DNA from 4 places in the Thermoanaerobacterium sp. CMT5567-10 genome. Region 3 is predicted to be linked to each of the others. Evidence: riboswitches for the same ligand, from Rfam matches in the RefSeq annotation. Region 3 holds a riboswitch; each other region holds the start of a gene.

Region 1 (4,872 bases), 680 kb from region 3:
TGGCACGATTACGAAAGTAAAACAGATGCTGAAGCTTCCTGGCGAAGCTGTGAGAGTTCTTGTTGAAGGTATATCAAGGGCTGAATTAAAGAATCTGATAAGTTCTGAAAGTTTTTTTGAAGTAGAAGTTGTAGAAAGAATAGATAATACAGAGATAGAAAAAGACAGCGAATTGGAAGCCTTAATGAGAAGCGTAACGTCAGCTTTTGAGGAGTATATAAGTATTTCATCAAAAATACCATTAGACAGTATTTACAGTGTTGTATCTATAGAAGAGCCGGGAAGGCTTGCTGACGTTATAACAGAACATTTAAGCTTAAATCAAAGCCAAAATCAAGAGCTTTTAGAGTGCTTTGACACGAAGGAAAGACTGGAGAAGCTATTAGGGTTTATATTGAAAGAGCTTGATATACTTGAAATAGAGAAAAAAATAAATATGCGGGTCCACAAGCAGATAGACAAAAGCCAGAGGGAGTATTATTTGAGAGAGCAATTGAAAGCTATTAAAGCCGAACTTGGAGAATCTGATGAAATAGATCAGGAAATAGATGAATATGAAGAAAAAATCGAGTCAAAAGATTTGCCTGATTATGTTAAAGAAAAAGCTAGAGAAGAGTTGAGAAGATTAAGCAGGATGGGACTAGGTTCTGCAGAAGGATCCGTTGTTAGGACGTACATAGATTGGCTTTTGGACCTTCCGTGGAATGAAGAGACTAAAGATGTGCTGGATATAAAAAGAGCAGAAAAAATATTGAATGAAGATCATTACGGATTAAAGAAAGTAAAAGAGAGGATTTTAGAGTTTTTGGCTGTAAGAAGCTATCATGAAAAGATGAAAAGTCCGATTCTATGCCTTGTAGGTCCTCCTGGCGTCGGAAAGACATCCCTTGGAAAATCTATCGCAAGGGCAATGAATAGAAAATTTGTAAGGTTGTCACTAGGTGGAGTTAGAGATGAAGCTGAGATAAGAGGACATAGAAGGACATATGTAGGGGCAATACCAGGTGGCATAATTAATTCATTGAAGATTGCAGGTTCCAAAAATCCAGTTTTTCTTTTAGATGAGATAGACAAGATGAGCTCTGACTTCAGAGGCGATCCAGCATCAGCAATGCTGGAAGTTTTGGATCCAGAGCAAAACTCTACATACAGAGACCATTACATTGATTTGCCATTTGATTTATCAAAGGTGCTTTTTATAACAACTGCTAATACATTAGACACGATACCAGCTCCGCTTCTTGACAGAATGGAAGTCATATATATATCTGGGTATACGGAGGAAGAAAAATTGCAAATAGCAAAAGAACATTTGGTTCCCAAAATATTAAAAGAACATGGTGTAACAAATGATGTTATAAAAATACAAGATTCAGCTATAATCGGCATAATATCAGAGTACACAAGGGAAGCTGGCGTAAGGGCGTTAGAGCAGAATATAGCAAAAGTAGTAAGAAAGTCTATCAAAACTATAGTGGAAGATAAAGCTAATTCAATAAAAGTCGGAAAGCAAAATCTACAAAAATACCTTGGGAAGCCATTATTTAGAGTCGATAAAGCAAATCTGCAAGACAAAGTAGGTATGGTTACTGGCCTTGCATGGACTAGAGTTGGCGGTGATACACTTACGGTTGAAGCAACTACAATGCCTGGAACAGGAAAACTTACGCTTACAGGGCAGTTGGGAGATGTCATGAAAGAATCTGCACAAGCAGGTTTCAGCTATATAAGGGCAAATGCTGATTTGCTTGGAATAGATGAGGATTTTTATAAGGATCTGGACATACACATACATGTGCCAGAAGGTGCAATACCAAAAGACGGACCGTCTGCAGGCATTACAATGGTCACAGCAATGGTTTCAGCTATCAAAAGGGTACCGGTAAGAGGCGATATAGCCATGACAGGTGAAATCACACTGACCGGTAAAGTATTGCCTATTGGAGGCTTAAAGGAAAAAGTTTTAGCTGCCCATAGGGCTGGTATACTAAAGATAATTGCACCAGCAGATAATAAAAGAGATTTAGACGAGATACCGCAAAGTGTTAAAAGAAAGATGGAATTTAAGTTCGTTTCAAATATCGATGAAGTCTTAAAAATATCGTTAGTAGGTGAGAACTCATATGAAGATTAAATCAATAGAGCTTAAGGTTTCTGCGTATAATAAAAGTCAATATCCAGATGACGGGCTAATGCAAATTGCTGTAATAGGCAGGTCGAATGTAGGCAAATCATCTTTTATAAATACCATAGTTAACAGAAAAAATTTCGCAAGAGTTAGCCAGAAGCCGGGAAAGACGCAAGGTATTAATTTTTACCTTGTAAATAATTCATTTTACTTAGTTGATCTTCCTGGCTATGGCTATGCTGAAGTTTCAAAAGAGATGAAAAAACAGTGGTCAATAAATATTGAGACTTACTTAAATGTTTCAGAATATCTCCAAGGTGCAATAATGCTTGTAGACATCAGGCATAGGCCTACAGATGATGATGTCCTAATGGTGAATTATTTAAAACAGAGAAATTTAAATTATGTTGTTGTTGCTACAAAATCGGATAAGCTGAATAGGCAGGAAATTCAAAGGTCCCTGAATGTCATATCCGAGACACTTGAAGTCGACAAAGATAAAATTGTACCTTTTTCATCTTTGAAGAAAACTGGTGTAGATGATGTCTACACCTGTTTAGATTTTATTCTTGAGAACAACAAAAAATTCGAAGATTAACGACGATAATGGAGAATTATTAAATGTATTCGTTAAATATCAGTTAATTTGATTAAAAATGAAAATATATGGTGTTTGATTGACATTTGCTATTGAAAAGTATCAGTTGTATAATGGTTTTATAGTTATCGTAATAAAATAAGCCTAATTCCAATGGAAACGGGGGACCCAATAACTGGGGCGAAATTCGAAAGAATAGGGTTAAGCTTTCTTAGATCCTAGCCCGTCAGCTAACCCCGTAGGCTTTTAAGGAGAAGTTAAAAAACTTGAGGACTTCAGGTTTTTTTATATTTTTGGGGAAATTACGCTGTAAAAAAAGATGAGACATGATTAATATACGTTGTTTCTACTATTATGATGAAATCATAGATATTTATATTTGATATTATTTTTGGAGATGAAGAAATGACTGTAAGGCAAAAAGTGCAGCATATTTTAAACAGTATAACGCCGATACAGGTGCTTGCTTTAGGTTTTGCTACAGTGATATTGATAGGAACATTTATTCTTATGCTTCCAATATCATCGAGTACAAACACTGAGACAGATTTTACGACAGCTTTATTTACTGCAACATCTGCTACATGTGTTACGGGTTTAGTAGTAGTTGACACAGGGACATATTGGTCTAGATTTGGCCAGACAGTTATTATGATTCTAATACAAATTGGCGGACTGGGGTTTATGTCATTTGCAACTCTTTTATTTATGGTAATGGGCAAAAAAATAACTTTTAAAGAAAGACTTGTTATGCAGGAAGCTATGAATGCTCTTACACTGCAGGGGATAGTTAGGCTTATTAGGTATGCACTTATAAGCACATTTGTAATTGAAGGTATTGGAGCAGTATTATTATCATTTAAGTTTATCCCTCAGTTTGGCTTTTGGGAGGGACTTTTTAGAGGAATATTTCATGCAGTATCTGCTTATAATAATGCCGGATTTGATGTCTTTGGCAATTTTAAGAGCTTAATACAGTACACTGAAAGTTTTTCTGTAAATTTTGTGATAATGACATTAATCGTTTTTGGTGGGTTGGGATTTACAGTTCAATATGATATTATCAACAAACGGCAATTTAAAAAATTTTCTCTTCACTCAAAAATTGTAATCATAACAACATCAATTTTAATCGTGGTTGGTGCTTTAATGTTTTTCTTATTAGAACATGACAATCCTGAAACAATGAAATACCTTTCTTTTAAAGGCAAGGTGCTGTCATCATTGTTTGCAGCTATAACGCCTAGGACTGCTGGATTTAACACGCTTGATATTGCAAAGATGACAGATGCTTCAAATTTCTTTACAATCATATTGATGTTTATAGGTGCATCACCTGGATCTACAGGAGGCGGTATTAAAACATCAACATTTGCAGTTATCGTAATGACTCTGTTTTCAGTAGTAAAAGGCAGAGAAGATACCGAAGTATTATCTAAAAGGATTCCAAAAGACGAAGTTTATAGAGCGTTTTCAGTAATTTGTATAGGTATATTTATAATTATTTTTGATGTTTTACTTTTATCTGTATTTGAGAAAGCAGACTTCTTATCAATTTTTTACGAAGTTGTATCAGCATTTGGTACTGTAGGCCTTACGATGGGGTTGACACCCCACTTAGACATAGTTGGAAGAATGGTAATAATATTGACAATGTATGCAGGGAGAGTTGGACCATTGACAGTAATATACGCACTTATGCGAAGACATGCAAATTCAAATGCAGCAATAAAATATCCCGAAGACAATGTATTAATTGGTTAGGAGGTTATATATTATATATCATGAGTGGAAAACAATTTGTAGTAATAGGTTTAGGAAGGTTTGGATCAAGTGTTGCAACGACATTATATTCACTAGGTTGTGATGTGTTGGCGATAGACAGTTCAGAAGAAAGAGTCCAGAGGATATCAGACAGTGTGACTAGAGCAGTGCAGGCTGATGCAACAGATGAAAAAGTACTAAGATCTTTAGGTGTAAGGAATTTTGATGTTGCAATAATAGGTACTGGAACAGATATACAAACAAGCCTTATGGTTACGCTTATGGTAAAAGAACTTGGTGTAAAAACAGTTGTAGCGAAGGCCTTAAATGAACTTCATGCAAAAGTATTGCTGAAAATCGGAGCAGATAGGGTCATATTTCC
Region 2 (4,872 bases), 1.5 Mb from region 3:
AATTGGTGATTTTAATGGGAGAAAACATACTTATAATTGAAGATGAGAAAAAAATTGCGAGATTTTTACAAATAGAACTTGAACATGAAGGTTATAATATTGCAATAGAATACAGCGGCAATGAGGGCTTAAGAAGAGCTTTAGATGGGAATTACGATTTGATTATTTTAGATTTGATGCTCCCTGGTATGGATGGCTTCTCAGTTTTAAAGGAAATACGAAAGAAATCATCGATTCCTGTCATAATTTTAAGCGCTAAAGATGAAATAAAAGACAAGGTAATGGGGCTTGACATTGGTGCGGATGACTATCTGACGAAGCCTTTCTCGATTGAAGAGCTGATGGCAAGGATCAGAAATGCTCTTAGAAGAAATATCAAAGCAAATACTAAAAAAATAAGCTATGATGGAATAACGATGGATTTGTCTACATATGAAGTTTTAAGAGATGGACAAAAAATAGAACTTACCAAAAAAGAGTTTGATCTTCTTAAATATCTTATTATAAATGCTGAAATAGTATTAACGCGTGAAAATATATTAGAAAATGTATGGGGATACAATTATATTGGTGAGACAAACATCGTAGATGTATACATAAGATATTTGCGAAGTAAAATAGACGAGCCGTTTAGCAATAAGTTAATACAAACAATCAGAGGTGTGGGATACTCTCTAAGGAAAGAAAAAAATGAGAATTAGAAATTTTAGATTATCGATAAAATTGAGAATTGCATTGCTTTATGCGATTATATTTTCTTTTATACTGATAGTGTTAAATGCGTCTGTTTTGTACGGTCTTAAATACTACCTTATATATCAGGCTTTTAGCGATATACAAAATCAATCGGATATGATAATGGAAAAATTAAAAGAGATTGATGGGGTTGTAGGAAATATTGATAAAGATTTGTTATTTGCATCATCGACTGGCGAAAACATGTATTTTAAAATTACGGATATGCATGGGAATATTGTGTACAGATCGTCATCACATATGATTGATATTCCATATGATAAAAATTTAAATAGCCTTACGAAAATAGAAAGAGATGAAACGCACATTGTATATCTTAATAGAAAATACGTTGAAGGTGGCAGTGTGCTATATGTTCAAGTGGCTGAAAATTTAAAGAGCCAGTACTTTTTTTTGAAACTGTTATTTTTGTTGATGGCTATATCAGATGCCATCGGAGTTTTGGTGTCTTTTTTTGCCGGGTATTTTATAACGGGTAGGGCACTAAAACCTGTTGATTACATGGTCAGGGAAGTTCACACTATCGATGAAAAGAAGCTTAACAAGAGATTGAATGTTAATGGAAACAACGACGAGCTATCAAAGCTTGCTATGACATTTAATAATATGTTAGACAGGTTGGAAGACTATTTTAAAAGACAGAATGCATTTATATCTAATGTATCCCATGAGCTTAGAACGCCATTGTCTGTTTTAAAAGGCTATATAGAGCTTATAGATAGGTGGGGAAAGGACAATAAAGATGTTTTAGAAGAATCTATAAGCGCTCTAAAAAAAGAAGAGCAGGATATGGAAATATTGATCGAAAAGCTTTTAATGTTGGCAAGAGGAGATAATAAAGCGCTGGAGGTTAACAAAAAAAAATTCAATATATATGAATTAATAGAAGAATTGGTTAAAGATGCAAGAATAGTGTACGGTGAGAAAAACATAGAAGTATTTTGCAAAAGAAATTTAGAAGTAAATGCAGACAGGTATCTTATAAAAGAGCTTCTAAGAATAATTCTTGACAATGCATTAAAATATACAGATGTAGACGGCAATATAAAAATTTCGGTGGAAGAGGTAGATAAAAATGTAGCCATAATAATAAAAGATGATGGTATTGGTATACCTCAAGAGGATATTCCTTATATATTCGACAGGTTTTACAGGGTTGACAAGGCTAGAAGCAAAGAAACTGGCGGAATGGGACTTGGGCTATCTATTGCGAAACTTATTGTTGAGTTGCATGGTGGAAAGATAGATGTGAATAGCCAGTTAAATAAAGGATCAGAATTTAAAATTACAATCCCTAATTATCAATGATTGGGGATTGTTTTTTGTCTTAATGTTTTATAGTGACATATACCACAATATATGGTATAATAAATGTAAATAATAAACTATATATTGGAGGGTATAAAATGTTGAAAAAAGAAACAATGCCAGATAAAGAGATCGATGTAAAAAGCTCATCAAAAAAACACACATGCCCTGACTGTGGAGCACAGCTAGTTCCTGAGAGTGGATGTATTTACTGCCCTTTTTGTGGCTACAGTGAATGCCACTAATTGCCTATATTCCCATCAGTTTAATATGGACACATGGACGTATTCCCCTTATAATTAAAGTAAAATATGCCGAATCCCCGAAAAGGGGTACGGGGGATCTTTTTTTGGGGTGAATCCACTGAGTGGTAGGGCAGCCCTTTGCCCGAACCCGTCAACTAACCTCGGAGGCAAAAGGGGGATATTTATGTTTAAAAAATGTATTAAGGTAAAGCCTCTCATTGCATCATTAGCAGCAGCTCTTTTATTTTCTCAGACTGCATTTGCGGCAACATATACTGTCAAGCCTGGTGATAGCCTATATAAAATAGGCTTAAATTATGGGACAACATACAATCAAATAATGAAGCTGAACAATTTATATGATACAGTCATATATCCAGGGCAAGTATTAGTTGTACCTGGCAGTGATAACACATATACGGTTCAAAAAGGCGACAGCTTATACTTAATTGCTATGAAATATGGTACTACTGTCGATGCTTTAAAATCCGTGAATGGTTTAACAGGCGATATGATATATCCAGGGCAAGTTTTTGTGATTCCATCATCTGGTACACCATCAACTTCTTCAAGTATAAGAAGTGATGTAAGTGTAAACAGAGGTTCTGTACAAAGAGGTGTGATTTCATACACAAATGATGATTTGGACCTTCTGGCAAGGCTTATAAATGCGGAAGCTGGTGGTGAACCATATCAGGCTAAAGTTGCAGTCGGTGCCGTGATAGTAAATAGGGTAAAAAGCGGTATATTTCCTAACTCCATAAAAGGTGTAATATACCAAGTCGATAGCAATGGTTACTATCAATTTACGCCTGTTGAAAATGGCTTGATAAATGTACCTGCGACACCAGACTCAATAAGTGCTGCAAGGGATGCCTTAAACGGCGTAGATCCTACAAACGGTGCACTTTATTACTTTGACAACAGTAATACTAATCAGTGGCTTTGGTCATTGCCAATTGCATTAAGAGTAGGCAATATGGTATTTTCTTATGCAAGATAAAAATGATTGCTAATGAGAGGCTAAGAGGAGTAAAATGGATACCGAAAGGTATCCATTTTACTTTATGGGCTTTAGCCTGTTGAGCTCGCAAAGCGAGCGAAACAAAAAACCACCCGCTATGCGGGTGCGCGACAGAAGTTATACAAAAAATCACCTTTCCGTTATAATAGAGTTGTTCAAGCTACTATATATAACAAAAGGAAAGGTGATTTAATGGCTAATAAACGAGATGAAATGGCACGCACAAAATGGATGTGCAAATACCACGTTGTGTTCACTCCTAAGTATAGACGAAAAATAATATATAATCAATACAAAGAAAGTATAAGGGATATATTAAAAGAACTATGTAAATACAAAGGAGTAGAAATAATAGAAGGACATCTAATGCCGGATCATGTACACATGTTGGTGAGCATACCACCAAAAATTAGTGTGTCTAGCTTTATGGGATACTTGAAAGGGAAGAGTGCATTGATGATATTTGACAGACATGCAAATCTAAAGTATAAATTTGGCAATAGGCATTTTTGGGCGGAAGGATATTATGTAAGCACTGTAGGACTAAATGAGGCAACAATAAAAAAATACATCCAGGAACAAGAAAAGCGAGATATTATGTTGGACAAATTGAGTGTAAAAGAATATGAGAACCCCTTTAAGGGGTAGCCCGTAGTACATTTGTCCCTTTAGGGGCGGCAAAAGTGGCAAATGCATGGTGGCTTGAACAAAGTGAAAGCCAGCGCCTTTAGACGCTGGCTAGTAATAGAGGCTTATAGCCTCAGAGCAAACCACCCGTTTTACGGGTGGTCATGATTGCTATAGAGTTTTTGCTTCGTACAAAGTGATAAAGCCAAATATTATAAAAATGAACGCTGATATGTAATGTAAAAGTTTTGTTGGCAATTTCTTACCTAAATATACACCCAATATAATTCCAATGACGTCAGCCATAAAAATTCCTGCAGTAGCGCCTAATAGGACAAATATTGGACTTTTGTATGTAGCAGTAAGTGCCAATGTTGATAGTTGTGTTTTATCTCCAAATTCAGAAATAAAATATGTACTTATAATCGTGAAAGCTGGACCGTATTTAGATTTTCTGATTTTTTCGTGTTCCATGTGGCCATTTTTTAACGTCATTAAGCCAAAAATTAAAAAAGATATGGCAGCCAACAGCTTGACATATTTTATTGGTATGTACTCTGTTATAAATGAGCCAAACAAAACTGCAATACCCATATTTAAAAGGGCAGCAATCAATATGCTAATTAAGACAGTTCTGGCTTTAATGAATGTGGCAAATGCCATAGCCATAAACTGTGATTTATCACCCATTTCAGATGCAAAGACGAGAATAAAAGACGATATTAAAGCATTCATCCAATCTGCCTCCTTGTAATTAGTATGCCAAAAAAATAAAACCTATTACATAATATGTACAACATATTACATAAAGGTCTCATTCTTTAAGGCAAAGCCAGGTTAAAACCAGCATGTTGACTTTGCCACATATTTATATATGTGAACTACTCCCCTTTACATAGATAGATTATATAA
Region 3 (4,872 bases):
ACACCTTTCGCTAAGTCCCAATGTCACATCTTTATCTCTTGTCAAAATTATATCTACATTGTTTGCCTTAAAAACATCTCTCAATTTAAGAGATACACTTAAGTTGATATCTTTTTCAAAATAACCATATCCTACAGCGCCGCTATCAGATCCACCATGTCCGGGATCTACAACAATCATCAATTAAATCCCCTCCTTTCTTAATATTCACCTCTCATATAATATGTTTTTTAGCAAAAAAATTTATATATATGGGCATAAAAAAATCGGATATATACTTTGCATATACATCCGATAATAACTAGTTTTTACGCCACGATTATGAGTTTTTGGTAGTTTTGAATTATATTATATATCCTTTCTTCTTCTTTAATAATCTTGTTGTTTTCATAGTCATAGGCATAACATGCACCATTTATAACCTTTGTGGTAAGCATGCCACTTGCACTTTTATTTCCTTTAAGATGCGGAGCATCCAATATGCCTAATTTTATCGCTAATGATAATGTATGTGGATCTGACAGCGGATCGCTGCACAATGTATTAAGTTCCTTTATAGCATTGATTATTACCATCGCATCATTTACAAGTTCCTCTTTCCTCTTTAAAACATCTAAATCTTTAGTAAAATCCACCATGCCATACAAAGTATTGTTTATCACTGCTTTTACAATCTTCACACTTTCTATTATATCGTCTGGCGTTGCAGCATGATGTGCTTCACAAAAACCTACAACATGATATATATGAGGTTTTATAGCCATTGAAAGATATGCGCTTGAAGCAAGCTGCCCTTTCGCCTCAAAAAGATCATGCGGCATGCTTGCAAGCCCCGCCCTCGCCTGTCTCAGCACTCTAAAGTTATCATCCTGAAGGCTTTCAACAAGCTCTATAGATGCCAACATCTTTGCAAGATCCATTTTTGGGGATGTAGCTGGCGGCACATTAAACATAAACTGCGCTATATACGTCTTTACACCCATTTTCTTAGCATTGTACGCTGCAAGATAGCTTGCCGCAACATATATAGCATCATGTGCATCTCTAAGCCCCCAGTGATGTGCCTCATTGACTTCCACAGGTATATTTCTATCAGCATGCCACTTCATCAGCTTTTGGTTCTCTCTTATAGATTCTTCCACCTGTCTAGGCCCTCTGCCATCTAATACATTGTACCAGCAAAGTGGTATAGCTGCCCATGCATTATTTATCGTGTCTTTTAACATTTTTGCCATTTTAAAAACATCATTCGTTCCACTGTAACATCTAAGCAGCGGATAATTTCCACGCCTTGACTCATCATAAAGTTTTTTAAATTCTTCTTCAGTCCTTATAGGTACTCCACCTGCACCATCAAGTGCTTTATTGTACTTTTTATCGAAAAAATGTTCTTGTGTATTTTGATCAGGCGCTATCGATATTACATCGAGAACTTTTTCTTCCGCAATCCTTTTTATCCCTTCAAGTGTGTCCGTATACGAAGGCAATCCAAAGTGATGTCTTATTACAGGATAAGGATAGTTTCTTTCTATCCTCTCAAGTATATCCTGCTCATACTCAATTTTATTTGATGCAACTTTTTGTCCTCTCAAATACGAAATTGTAAATTCATCACCTGAAGTGCCATCAAAGACTTCCTCAAAAATGCCCGATTCTTTGGCAACTATGCAATTTGGTTCCGTGCCACCAAATATCCATCTAATGCCATTAAGATTGTATTCTTTTATCCTATTTTTAAGAACATCTAAAATGGATTTAAGTGAATCAGGAGTCAGTCTATAGCTTATTCCAACTATGTCAGGTTTTCTCACCCGTATGCTTTCTATAAGTTTATCAATTGGTGTTGCAGGACCTAAAAACTGAATATCAAATCCTTCACTCTCTGCAATCTTTAAAAACTTATAGACACCAGCAACATGAACATCATTCTCAATTGAAGCAGCTATAATTAATCTTTTCATGCGACAGTACTCTCCTCCTTTACGCCTTCTACTATTTCTTTTATTTCTGCTGCACTTTTGCCATCCAATCCTAGCTTTACAGCCGTCCGTCCCATCTTCCAGTAATTTTTTTCATGCATACATGATGCCAAATGAATTATAGAGTCGATAGTATGTGTCGAAATCCCCAACTGCTTTCCAATTGAAGAAATTGGGACTAAGCTCATAGGAACATCTTCAAAAATATATCTGCAGTCTAGTGTCTTTGGTGCTAGTAATCCTTTATATGCATCTGTATTTTGAATTGCATCATATAAATTATCTGAAGTAACACCATACGTATCTTTTAGCCAATCTAATGCTGTAACAGCATTTACACCTAATGCATGTGCGACTGCAACTCTTTCTCTATCCATTCTTTCCAATATCTTTGCGACTGATGGAGATATTCCTTCTAAATAATATTGAAAACTTCCCTCTGTAGTCTCTATTCGTGCAGAATTTAAAAGGGTAGGTGCCGGATGAAAAATAGAACCTATATTATTTAAACTTGTCTCTAAAACATTTTCGGCTGGAACCACCTGTGAATAAGCCAATTTCAGCAAATCAACTACATAATTTGTCTTCCACGATGGTATAGATGCTAATGATACGACATGTTTTATTCTAAAAATTTTCGCTATGCCATCATTCGATCTACAGGCATATATAAATGTATCTGTCTCAGATATTACCACATCTAAATCTCTTCTTGTTTTGACGATATTGTAAAACTCAATTGCCCCAAAGGTCCTTCCAGGATTTAAAACTATTATTTGCCCATTTTTTAAATGTGGAAGCATTTCATAAGCTATATCGCTGTGTCCCGATGCTGGAATAGTTACCATAATTATATCTGCATCTTTTATTGCATCTTCCATATTATCAGTAATCATATTGAGTCTAGCAAACCCTCTAACAGCTCCTTCAAGATATATACCACCATTATTCAAGATATGAATCAATTTCTCACGAGTTCTATTGTAGAGATTAACTGTAAACCCCATTAGCGAAAGGTGTGCTGCCATCGCCTGACCGCTGTTGCCGGCTCCAATGACAGAAAATATAGGTAATCTCATTTAAAAACCTCCTTCTATTTTTGGGTATTAAAAAAGCCATAGAGAAAATCTACAGCTGAAACCCGGTTTACTAATAGAAGGCAGTAAAACCGAATCTATCCATGCTATTTCCTCCTCTTTCAACGCTTACGAGGTTAGCTGACGGGTTAGGGTCGAAAGATAACCCTTCCATATAAAATGGATTCACCCCAAAATTGGTTTCCCCGCTTCATACGAATTCAGCGTTATAGCATATTATTAAATTAATTAAATTATACCATATTAAAATCATATTTGCAAATATATTAAAAAGATGTAAATTTTGTAACCAAACTGTGTCTATAAATATGCAACTTTTTAAAAAGAGGAATTGAAATTTATAAGTTATTTGTTTAAAATTAAACTAGTCTAAAAAATGGGAGGATATTAAAGCATGAAAATATTTGACATTAGCAGAAATGATTATTGCATCTGTGGGAGCGGGAAAAAATATAAAAAGTGTTGTATGAATAATATAGAAGAAATAAAAAAAAAATTGACAAATTCCTTGTCTAATGAAGTTAATCTTTTTTCGGATGATGTTGAGTTTATTAAAATCGTAAGTATACTATGACGTAGATAATCTTTTAAAACAGATTGTAGAAGAAAATTTAGTAGAAGATATTTTTTTGAATATTGCTTTTGAGTTGCAAAATTTTGATTTTTTAGAAAAATAAATAAAGGATCTTTTTCTTTTAATAAGGGTATCTATATTAGACGAATATAACACATTAGTAAAAATGGTAACAGGAGCCACCATGATTGAAATAGCCAAAGCCTTGGAAGAAATACACGCTATAAATAGTAATAAGACTATGGATAAAATCTTTGATATAGCTTCGAAATATCCATCATTTAATGAATATCTAAGCAGTAAAATGTTTGATGCTATTACAGGTGATTTAGATTATGTTTTAAATGAGCATATAGATATTCCCTTTTATATAGTATATCTGTTTTTGCTTAAATTATATCATAGAATTTTATCGTCATTTTTATTTGACTTTAAGGCACTTAATGAATTCTCTGATTTATTATTTGACGATGTATTACAAGATTTGCTTTATAATGAGCTAATCATTTTTGAAAAAGCTTTAAAGACTATCCTCATAAGTTTAGAATCAAAATTTGAAAGTGCAAATGACGAAAAAGTAAAAATATCTTTTGAGAATGTTTTAACACTTTTAGGTATGCCTACTAATCATTGGAATATGAAAATATTTGAACAAATAATAAAAGTGAATATTTTAAGAACTTTGAATAATTTACCTGCAAAAGTGGAGGGCATAGACAAAGAAGTAAAATTACAAGACTTAACTTCGGATGAAATCTTAGATGAATACATAGTTTACTTAAAGAAAAATGGTTTAGAACAAATAGTGGAGATATTTGAAAAAATTTATGGTGATTTAAAAAATACAATGAGTAAAATAAGCAGTAATATTCTGGCCAACATAGATATAAAATTTTAGCATTGTATTCATTAAATGCACAAATGAAAGCATAAATATAAAAACACATCGGCAAACTATGCAATGTGTTTTTATTCCAATTAATAATTATTTCGTTATAATTCGCTAAAACTACTTAATCAATTTATCGCAATATAGCTGAACACAAAAAATTTGTACATATTTATGGTAGTAGAGGCGTATCATTCATAATTATGAACATACTCTACTCATATCTGCATCAAGAATCTTTTTCTGTCTTTATGGAAATTTTCTTATAATAACGTTATATTATTTCGCTCACGGTTTGATGCCCCTAGTTAGGTAATTTGTCCAGCATCAATC
Region 4 (4,872 bases), 480 kb from region 3:
CAAAAAAAGCGTTATAGAGGTGATTACATGCTAGATATAAGTTTAAACGAAAATGAAATAAATTTCAAGGATTTAGAAGCGGAAATTTACAAATTAGTTTGCGAAGAAGCTTGTAAAATAATGGCTCAAATCCTCATGAAGATAGATGATATGTTACTAGAAAAAAGGGACAAAAAAGAATATAGATGTAAAGGTAAAAAGCATACAAACATAAAAACAATTATGGGCACTGTTGAATTTGATAAAAGAATTTATGAACATATAAATAGTGAAGGGAAAAAGGAATATGTTTATCTTTTAGATGAGTATTTAAAAATGGATACAATAGGGCATATATCAACAAATCTTATTGAAAAAGTTGTAGAAAATGTAACAGAAATGTCATATAGAGAAGCAGCGAAAAATATAGAATCATTAACAAATCAAAGCATAAGCCATACAACTGCATGGAATATAATACAAAAGGTTGGAGAAAAAATAGCAGAATTAGAAAAACAAGATATAAAACTATTCAAAGAAAACAAATTAAGAGGAGAAAAAGAAACAAAAATATTATTTCAAGAAATGGATGGATTATGGTTATCAATGCAAGGCAAAGACAGACCAAAAGGCAAAAAAAGCAGGGGAAAAAAAGAAATAAAATTAGCAGTAGCATACGACGGATGGGTAAAAAGAAGCCCGGGAAGTAATGAATATATAACACATAATAAAATAGTATGTGCAGGATTTGCAAGCAGCAAAGAATTTAAAGAATTAGTAGATGCAACGATAGCAAAAGAATACAACATAGACGAAATAGAAATAAAGATAATAAATGGAGATGGAGCAAGTTGGATTAAAGAAAGTTTAGGAGAAGAAGGAGTATATTTTCAATTAGATCCATTTCATAAAAGCCAAGCAGTAATAAGGAATATAGAGAACAAAAAAGATGCCTGCAAATTGATGAAAATGCTAGATGAAGGGAAAGCAGAAGAAAGTCTAGAATACATAGCGAAATTAATGATAGAGCAAAAAGATGATGAAAAGCAAATGAAGAAATTAGAAAAACTATATAACTATTTAGTAGCCAATAAGGAAGGGATAAAACCATACCAAAAGAGAGAAGAAATAAAAATACCAGAAGCCCCAGAAGGGATAGAATACAAACATTTAGGAACAATGGAAAACAATATATTTGACACATTGGCGCGCAGAATGAATGCGGGAAAAATGAGTTGGACAGAAAAAGGTGCGAACAATTTAGCAAAGATACTAGCCTTAAAGACAAGCGGAAAACTTAATAGTGTTGTAGAAACATACTTTAATGTTATAATATCAGAAGAAAAATTAGCAGAGATAAAAGAAGAAATAAAATTATCAGCAGCGGATGTAAACAAAAAGCAGAAAAAAGCAAAAACATATCATATGCAAAGAGGCGATATGCCGTTTGAAGGTTGTGCAATGACAAACGGCAGAAAAACAATAAGAGAAATACTCAGATACAAATGTTTAAGTGAATTAAAAGTCATATAAAAGGCGGAATATGAAGATAAGAATGGAGTAAAAATAATTGCACGAAAATTCACAACACATTAAACATTATACGGATAAAATTTGAAGAAAAAAATTTGCCAACAACTACTTGACACAAACAAAATATAGTACCACATTGACTTCGATTGATTTTGCCTGTATAATATTAAGTAATTATTAAAAATATAAATTTTTTATTAAATTTATTAAAAAATATGCCTAATCGAAAGAACGGGGGATAATTTTGGGGTGAATCCGCATTTGCGGTAGGGTTACTCTTTACCGAACCCGTCAACTAACCTCGTAGGCATAAAGAGAGGATGAATGAATTGAATCACAAAAAGTTAGTTGCATCAGTAGTTTTGTCAATAACACTTATGCAAGCACCAAGTGCGTTTGCAATGGAGCTTTTGAAGTACGGTTCAAGAGGACAAGCAGTGGTTAGCTTGCAGCAAACGCTGAATCGACTTGGTTATAGCACAGGTGGTATTGACGGTATTTTCGGCAGCAAGACGAAAAGTGCTGTTATTGCATTACAGAAGAAATTTGGCTTATCTCCTGATGGTATAGTGGGACCAGCGACAGAGGCGGTTTTAAATAGGACAACTGCAAGTGGAGTTTCATCTAGAGGTGCTTATGATCGCACGTCAAACTTGAGCGTAGTTAGCATTGCGGAAAGGTATCTAGGGACACCGTACGTTTACGGTGGTACGACACCTGCTGGCTTTGACTGTTCTGGCTTTGTCCAATACGTATATAAGCAGGCAGGAAAAAGCATCGGCAGGACTACATACGATCAGTATGCTGGTGGAAGGCCTGTAAGCTTATCAGATTTACAGCCTGGTGATATACTGTTTTTCTCTACGTCAGGTAAAGGGCCTACACATGAAGGAATATACATAGGTAATAATCGCTTGATACATATGAGCGATTCTTCAAAAAAGGCAGCATATGATGATTTTAGCGGGTGGTTTAGGACTTACTATATAGGTGCAAGGAGATATTATTAAGAAAGAGTATATTGCTAAAGCGAAAGAACACGTATATGTTAATTAGCCGCAACATATACGTGTTCTTTTTTTTAAAAATTTTTACTTGTAGTAGATTTGCTAAGTCAGAGCAAAATTATTTATATCTTAATATCAATTTTGTAATTTTCACAATAAACTTTTGCAATTCCATATATAGACTTTTCAAAAGTCAAAGTTAGAAAAACGTATGTTCGCATAATATAATTAAAGCACAGTGCAGCACTGAAAAGGACCGGTCCTCACTATTTAGTGAGGTGTAGATAATGATAAGCTATAATGAACTGTGCTTTAAAGCAAAAAATGGTGATGAAAATTCTACTGTGGAAATTTTAAACAAGTTTAATCCTCTTTTGATATCACTTGCTAAAAAATTTCCTTATGATGATTTTAACGATATGCTTCAAGATGGAAGAGAAATTCTGATTACAGCCATAAAGGAGTTTGATGAGAAGAAAGGGAGAGAATTTATAGCATATGCCAGCATGCAGCTTAAATTTCACTTTTTAGGAATGTATAGAAAGAGGAAGCCTAGCCTTTCTTTGAATGCAAAAGCTAATGATGATGACGATGAAATAATAGATTTGTTGGAAAGTGACGGCTTATCACCAGAAGAGGAGTTTTTTAAAGGTATTTCAATGAAAGATTTGAAAGATGCCTTAAATAGCCTGACGGAAAAGCAAAAAAATATAATTTTATTATACTTCTTTAATAGAAAATCATTGGTGGAAATAGCAAAAGAGGTAGGCATAGGATATCAAAGTGCAGTAAAATTAAAAAACCGAGCTATAGAGAGATTAAGATTTGCGATAAAAAATGATATAATTATGTAAAAAGACATGAAAGGATGGTAAAAGTTTGGAAGTAAGGAATAATGGCATAAACGAAGATTTATTCAAAAAAATAATTGAATTAAATAAGAATGCACAATATCATAATCTAATTGGAATGGATATAGTTGAGCTAGATAGTGGCAAAGTTACAATGGAAATTATAATTTCAGAGAAACATTTAAATATTTTTGGGATTGCACATGGAGGAGTGGTGTTTTCACTTATGGATACGGCAATGGGAATTGCAGCAAAGACGATGGGAAGAAATATGGTCACTCTTGAAATGAATATAAACTATATAAAATCTGTTAAGATCGGGGATAAAATTGATGCTTTTGCAAAGATAATTCACTTAGGAAAATCTACTGCTGTTGCTGTATGCGATGCTTACAACCAAGATGGTAAACTTGTAGCGTCAGCAAGGGAGACGTTTTATAGTCTAAATTAAAGGGGCTTTAAGGCTAAAGCCTCTTTTTTTGGTATATAATTTGATATAAAATTAATATATATATTTAACTAAATGGAAGGAGGTTTTTTAAATGAATTTTGATAGTTTTTTGTACAATACAAGACCTTTTTTAAATTATTTGTTTGACTTTTATAGCAACTTGGATGATATGAAGCTTAGTACAGTTATAAATGATTCCGGAAATGCTGACAATGTATCATTGATTGTGGTAGACATGGTAAATGGTTTTTGCAAAAGTGGTGCACTATCAAGTCCCAGAATTGGAGGCATAATAGAACCTATAAAGAATTTGATAAATGCGTCTTACAGAATGGGCATAAAAAATATACTGTTTATAAATGATGCCCATATTAAAGATGCAGCGGAATTTGCCGATTATCCACAGCACTGTGTAAAAGGAACTGATGAAAGCTCTATCGTTGAAGAACTTTTAGAGATAATAAAAGGACAGCCACAGATATATGAGAAAAATTCACTAAATGTGTTTTTTGGTGGAGAATTTGACGATGGGAACTCGTTTTTAAAAAAGATAATCAGCATGCTTAAAGAAGGAAAGTCTACTTTTATCATCGTTGGAAATTGCACCGATTTATGTGTATATCAGACAGCAATTTCTATAAAGATGGTTGCAAATGCCAACAATTTAAGTGTTAATGTCATTGTGCCAGAAAATTGTGTTGAGACTTATGATATAAGTGTAAAAACTGCTGAGAGGCTTAAAATTATTCCACACGATGGTGATTTGACACATGTGATGTTTTTATATCATATGAAGCTTAATGGTATAAACATTGTTAAAGAATTGTTGGAAGAATAATACAAATCAATATAGTAATGGTTATGTTAAGAGCTCTTTTAAACGTCTAAAGAGCTCTTTTTGTTAATAAATATTTATGAGATATTTATATTTTATTTATATGTTGTAATGCTTTTGTAATATTGATAATATATAATGGATTAAAGAAAAAAGGTTATTTATGAGATATATTGAAAAATTTTGTAATATTTTGAATTTTATTCAAAAATATAA

What was found. Region 3 has a riboswitch for cyclic di-AMP ahead of Q2T46_RS07125 (NAD/NADP octopine/nopaline dehydrogenase family protein). Riboswitches for the same ligand answer to the same signal wherever they lie in the genome.
Region 1: another riboswitch for cyclic di-AMP. It lies ahead of Q2T46_RS03580 (TrkH family potassium uptake protein); the one in region 3 lies ahead of Q2T46_RS07125 (NAD/NADP octopine/nopaline dehydrogenase family protein).
Region 2: another riboswitch for cyclic di-AMP. It lies ahead of Q2T46_RS14755 (cell wall hydrolase); the one in region 3 lies ahead of Q2T46_RS07125 (NAD/NADP octopine/nopaline dehydrogenase family protein).
Region 4: another riboswitch for cyclic di-AMP. It lies ahead of Q2T46_RS04560 (C40 family peptidase); the one in region 3 lies ahead of Q2T46_RS07125 (NAD/NADP octopine/nopaline dehydrogenase family protein).

The regions. Positions count from the first base shown of each region.
Region 1 is NZ_CP130558.2:680,761-685,632, reverse strand. It holds gene lon (endopeptidase La) at 1-2,134, shown strand, start outside; gene yihA (ribosome biogenesis GTP-binding protein YihA/YsxC) at 2,124-2,726, shown strand; cyclic di-AMP (ydaO/yuaA leader) riboswitch at 2,858-2,987, shown strand; gene Q2T46_RS03580 (TrkH family potassium uptake protein) at 3,111-4,490, shown strand; gene Q2T46_RS03575 (TrkA family potassium uptake protein) at 4,511-4,872, shown strand, end outside.
Region 2 is NZ_CP130558.2:2,887,155-2,892,026, forward strand. It holds gene Q2T46_RS14740 (response regulator transcription factor) at 15-701, shown strand; gene Q2T46_RS14745 (cell wall metabolism sensor histidine kinase WalK) at 691-2,064, shown strand; gene Q2T46_RS14750 (hypothetical protein) at 2,163-2,309, shown strand; cyclic di-AMP (ydaO/yuaA leader) riboswitch at 2,367-2,494, shown strand; gene Q2T46_RS14755 (cell wall hydrolase) at 2,494-3,312, shown strand; gene tnpA (IS200/IS605 family transposase) at 3,526-3,981, shown strand; gene Q2T46_RS14765 (TMEM165/GDT1 family protein) at 4,132-4,695, opposite strand.
Region 3 is NZ_CP130558.2:1,357,135-1,362,006, forward strand. It holds gene Q2T46_RS07115 (N-acetylmuramoyl-L-alanine amidase) at 1-183, opposite strand, end outside; gene Q2T46_RS07120 (cobalamin B12-binding domain-containing protein) at 309-1,961, opposite strand; gene Q2T46_RS07125 (NAD/NADP octopine/nopaline dehydrogenase family protein) at 1,958-3,058, opposite strand; cyclic di-AMP (ydaO/yuaA leader) riboswitch at 3,168-3,292, opposite strand; gene Q2T46_RS07130 (SEC-C metal-binding domain-containing protein) at 3,471-3,650, shown strand; gene Q2T46_RS07135 (hypothetical protein) at 3,817-4,548, shown strand.
Region 4 is NZ_CP130558.2:872,515-877,386, reverse strand. It holds gene Q2T46_RS04565 (ISLre2 family transposase) at 28-1,512, shown strand; cyclic di-AMP (ydaO/yuaA leader) riboswitch at 1,719-1,836, shown strand; gene Q2T46_RS04560 (C40 family peptidase) at 1,842-2,522, shown strand; gene Q2T46_RS04555 (sigma-70 family RNA polymerase sigma factor) at 2,807-3,373, shown strand; gene Q2T46_RS04550 (PaaI family thioesterase) at 3,399-3,821, shown strand; gene Q2T46_RS04545 (cysteine hydrolase family protein) at 3,913-4,659, shown strand.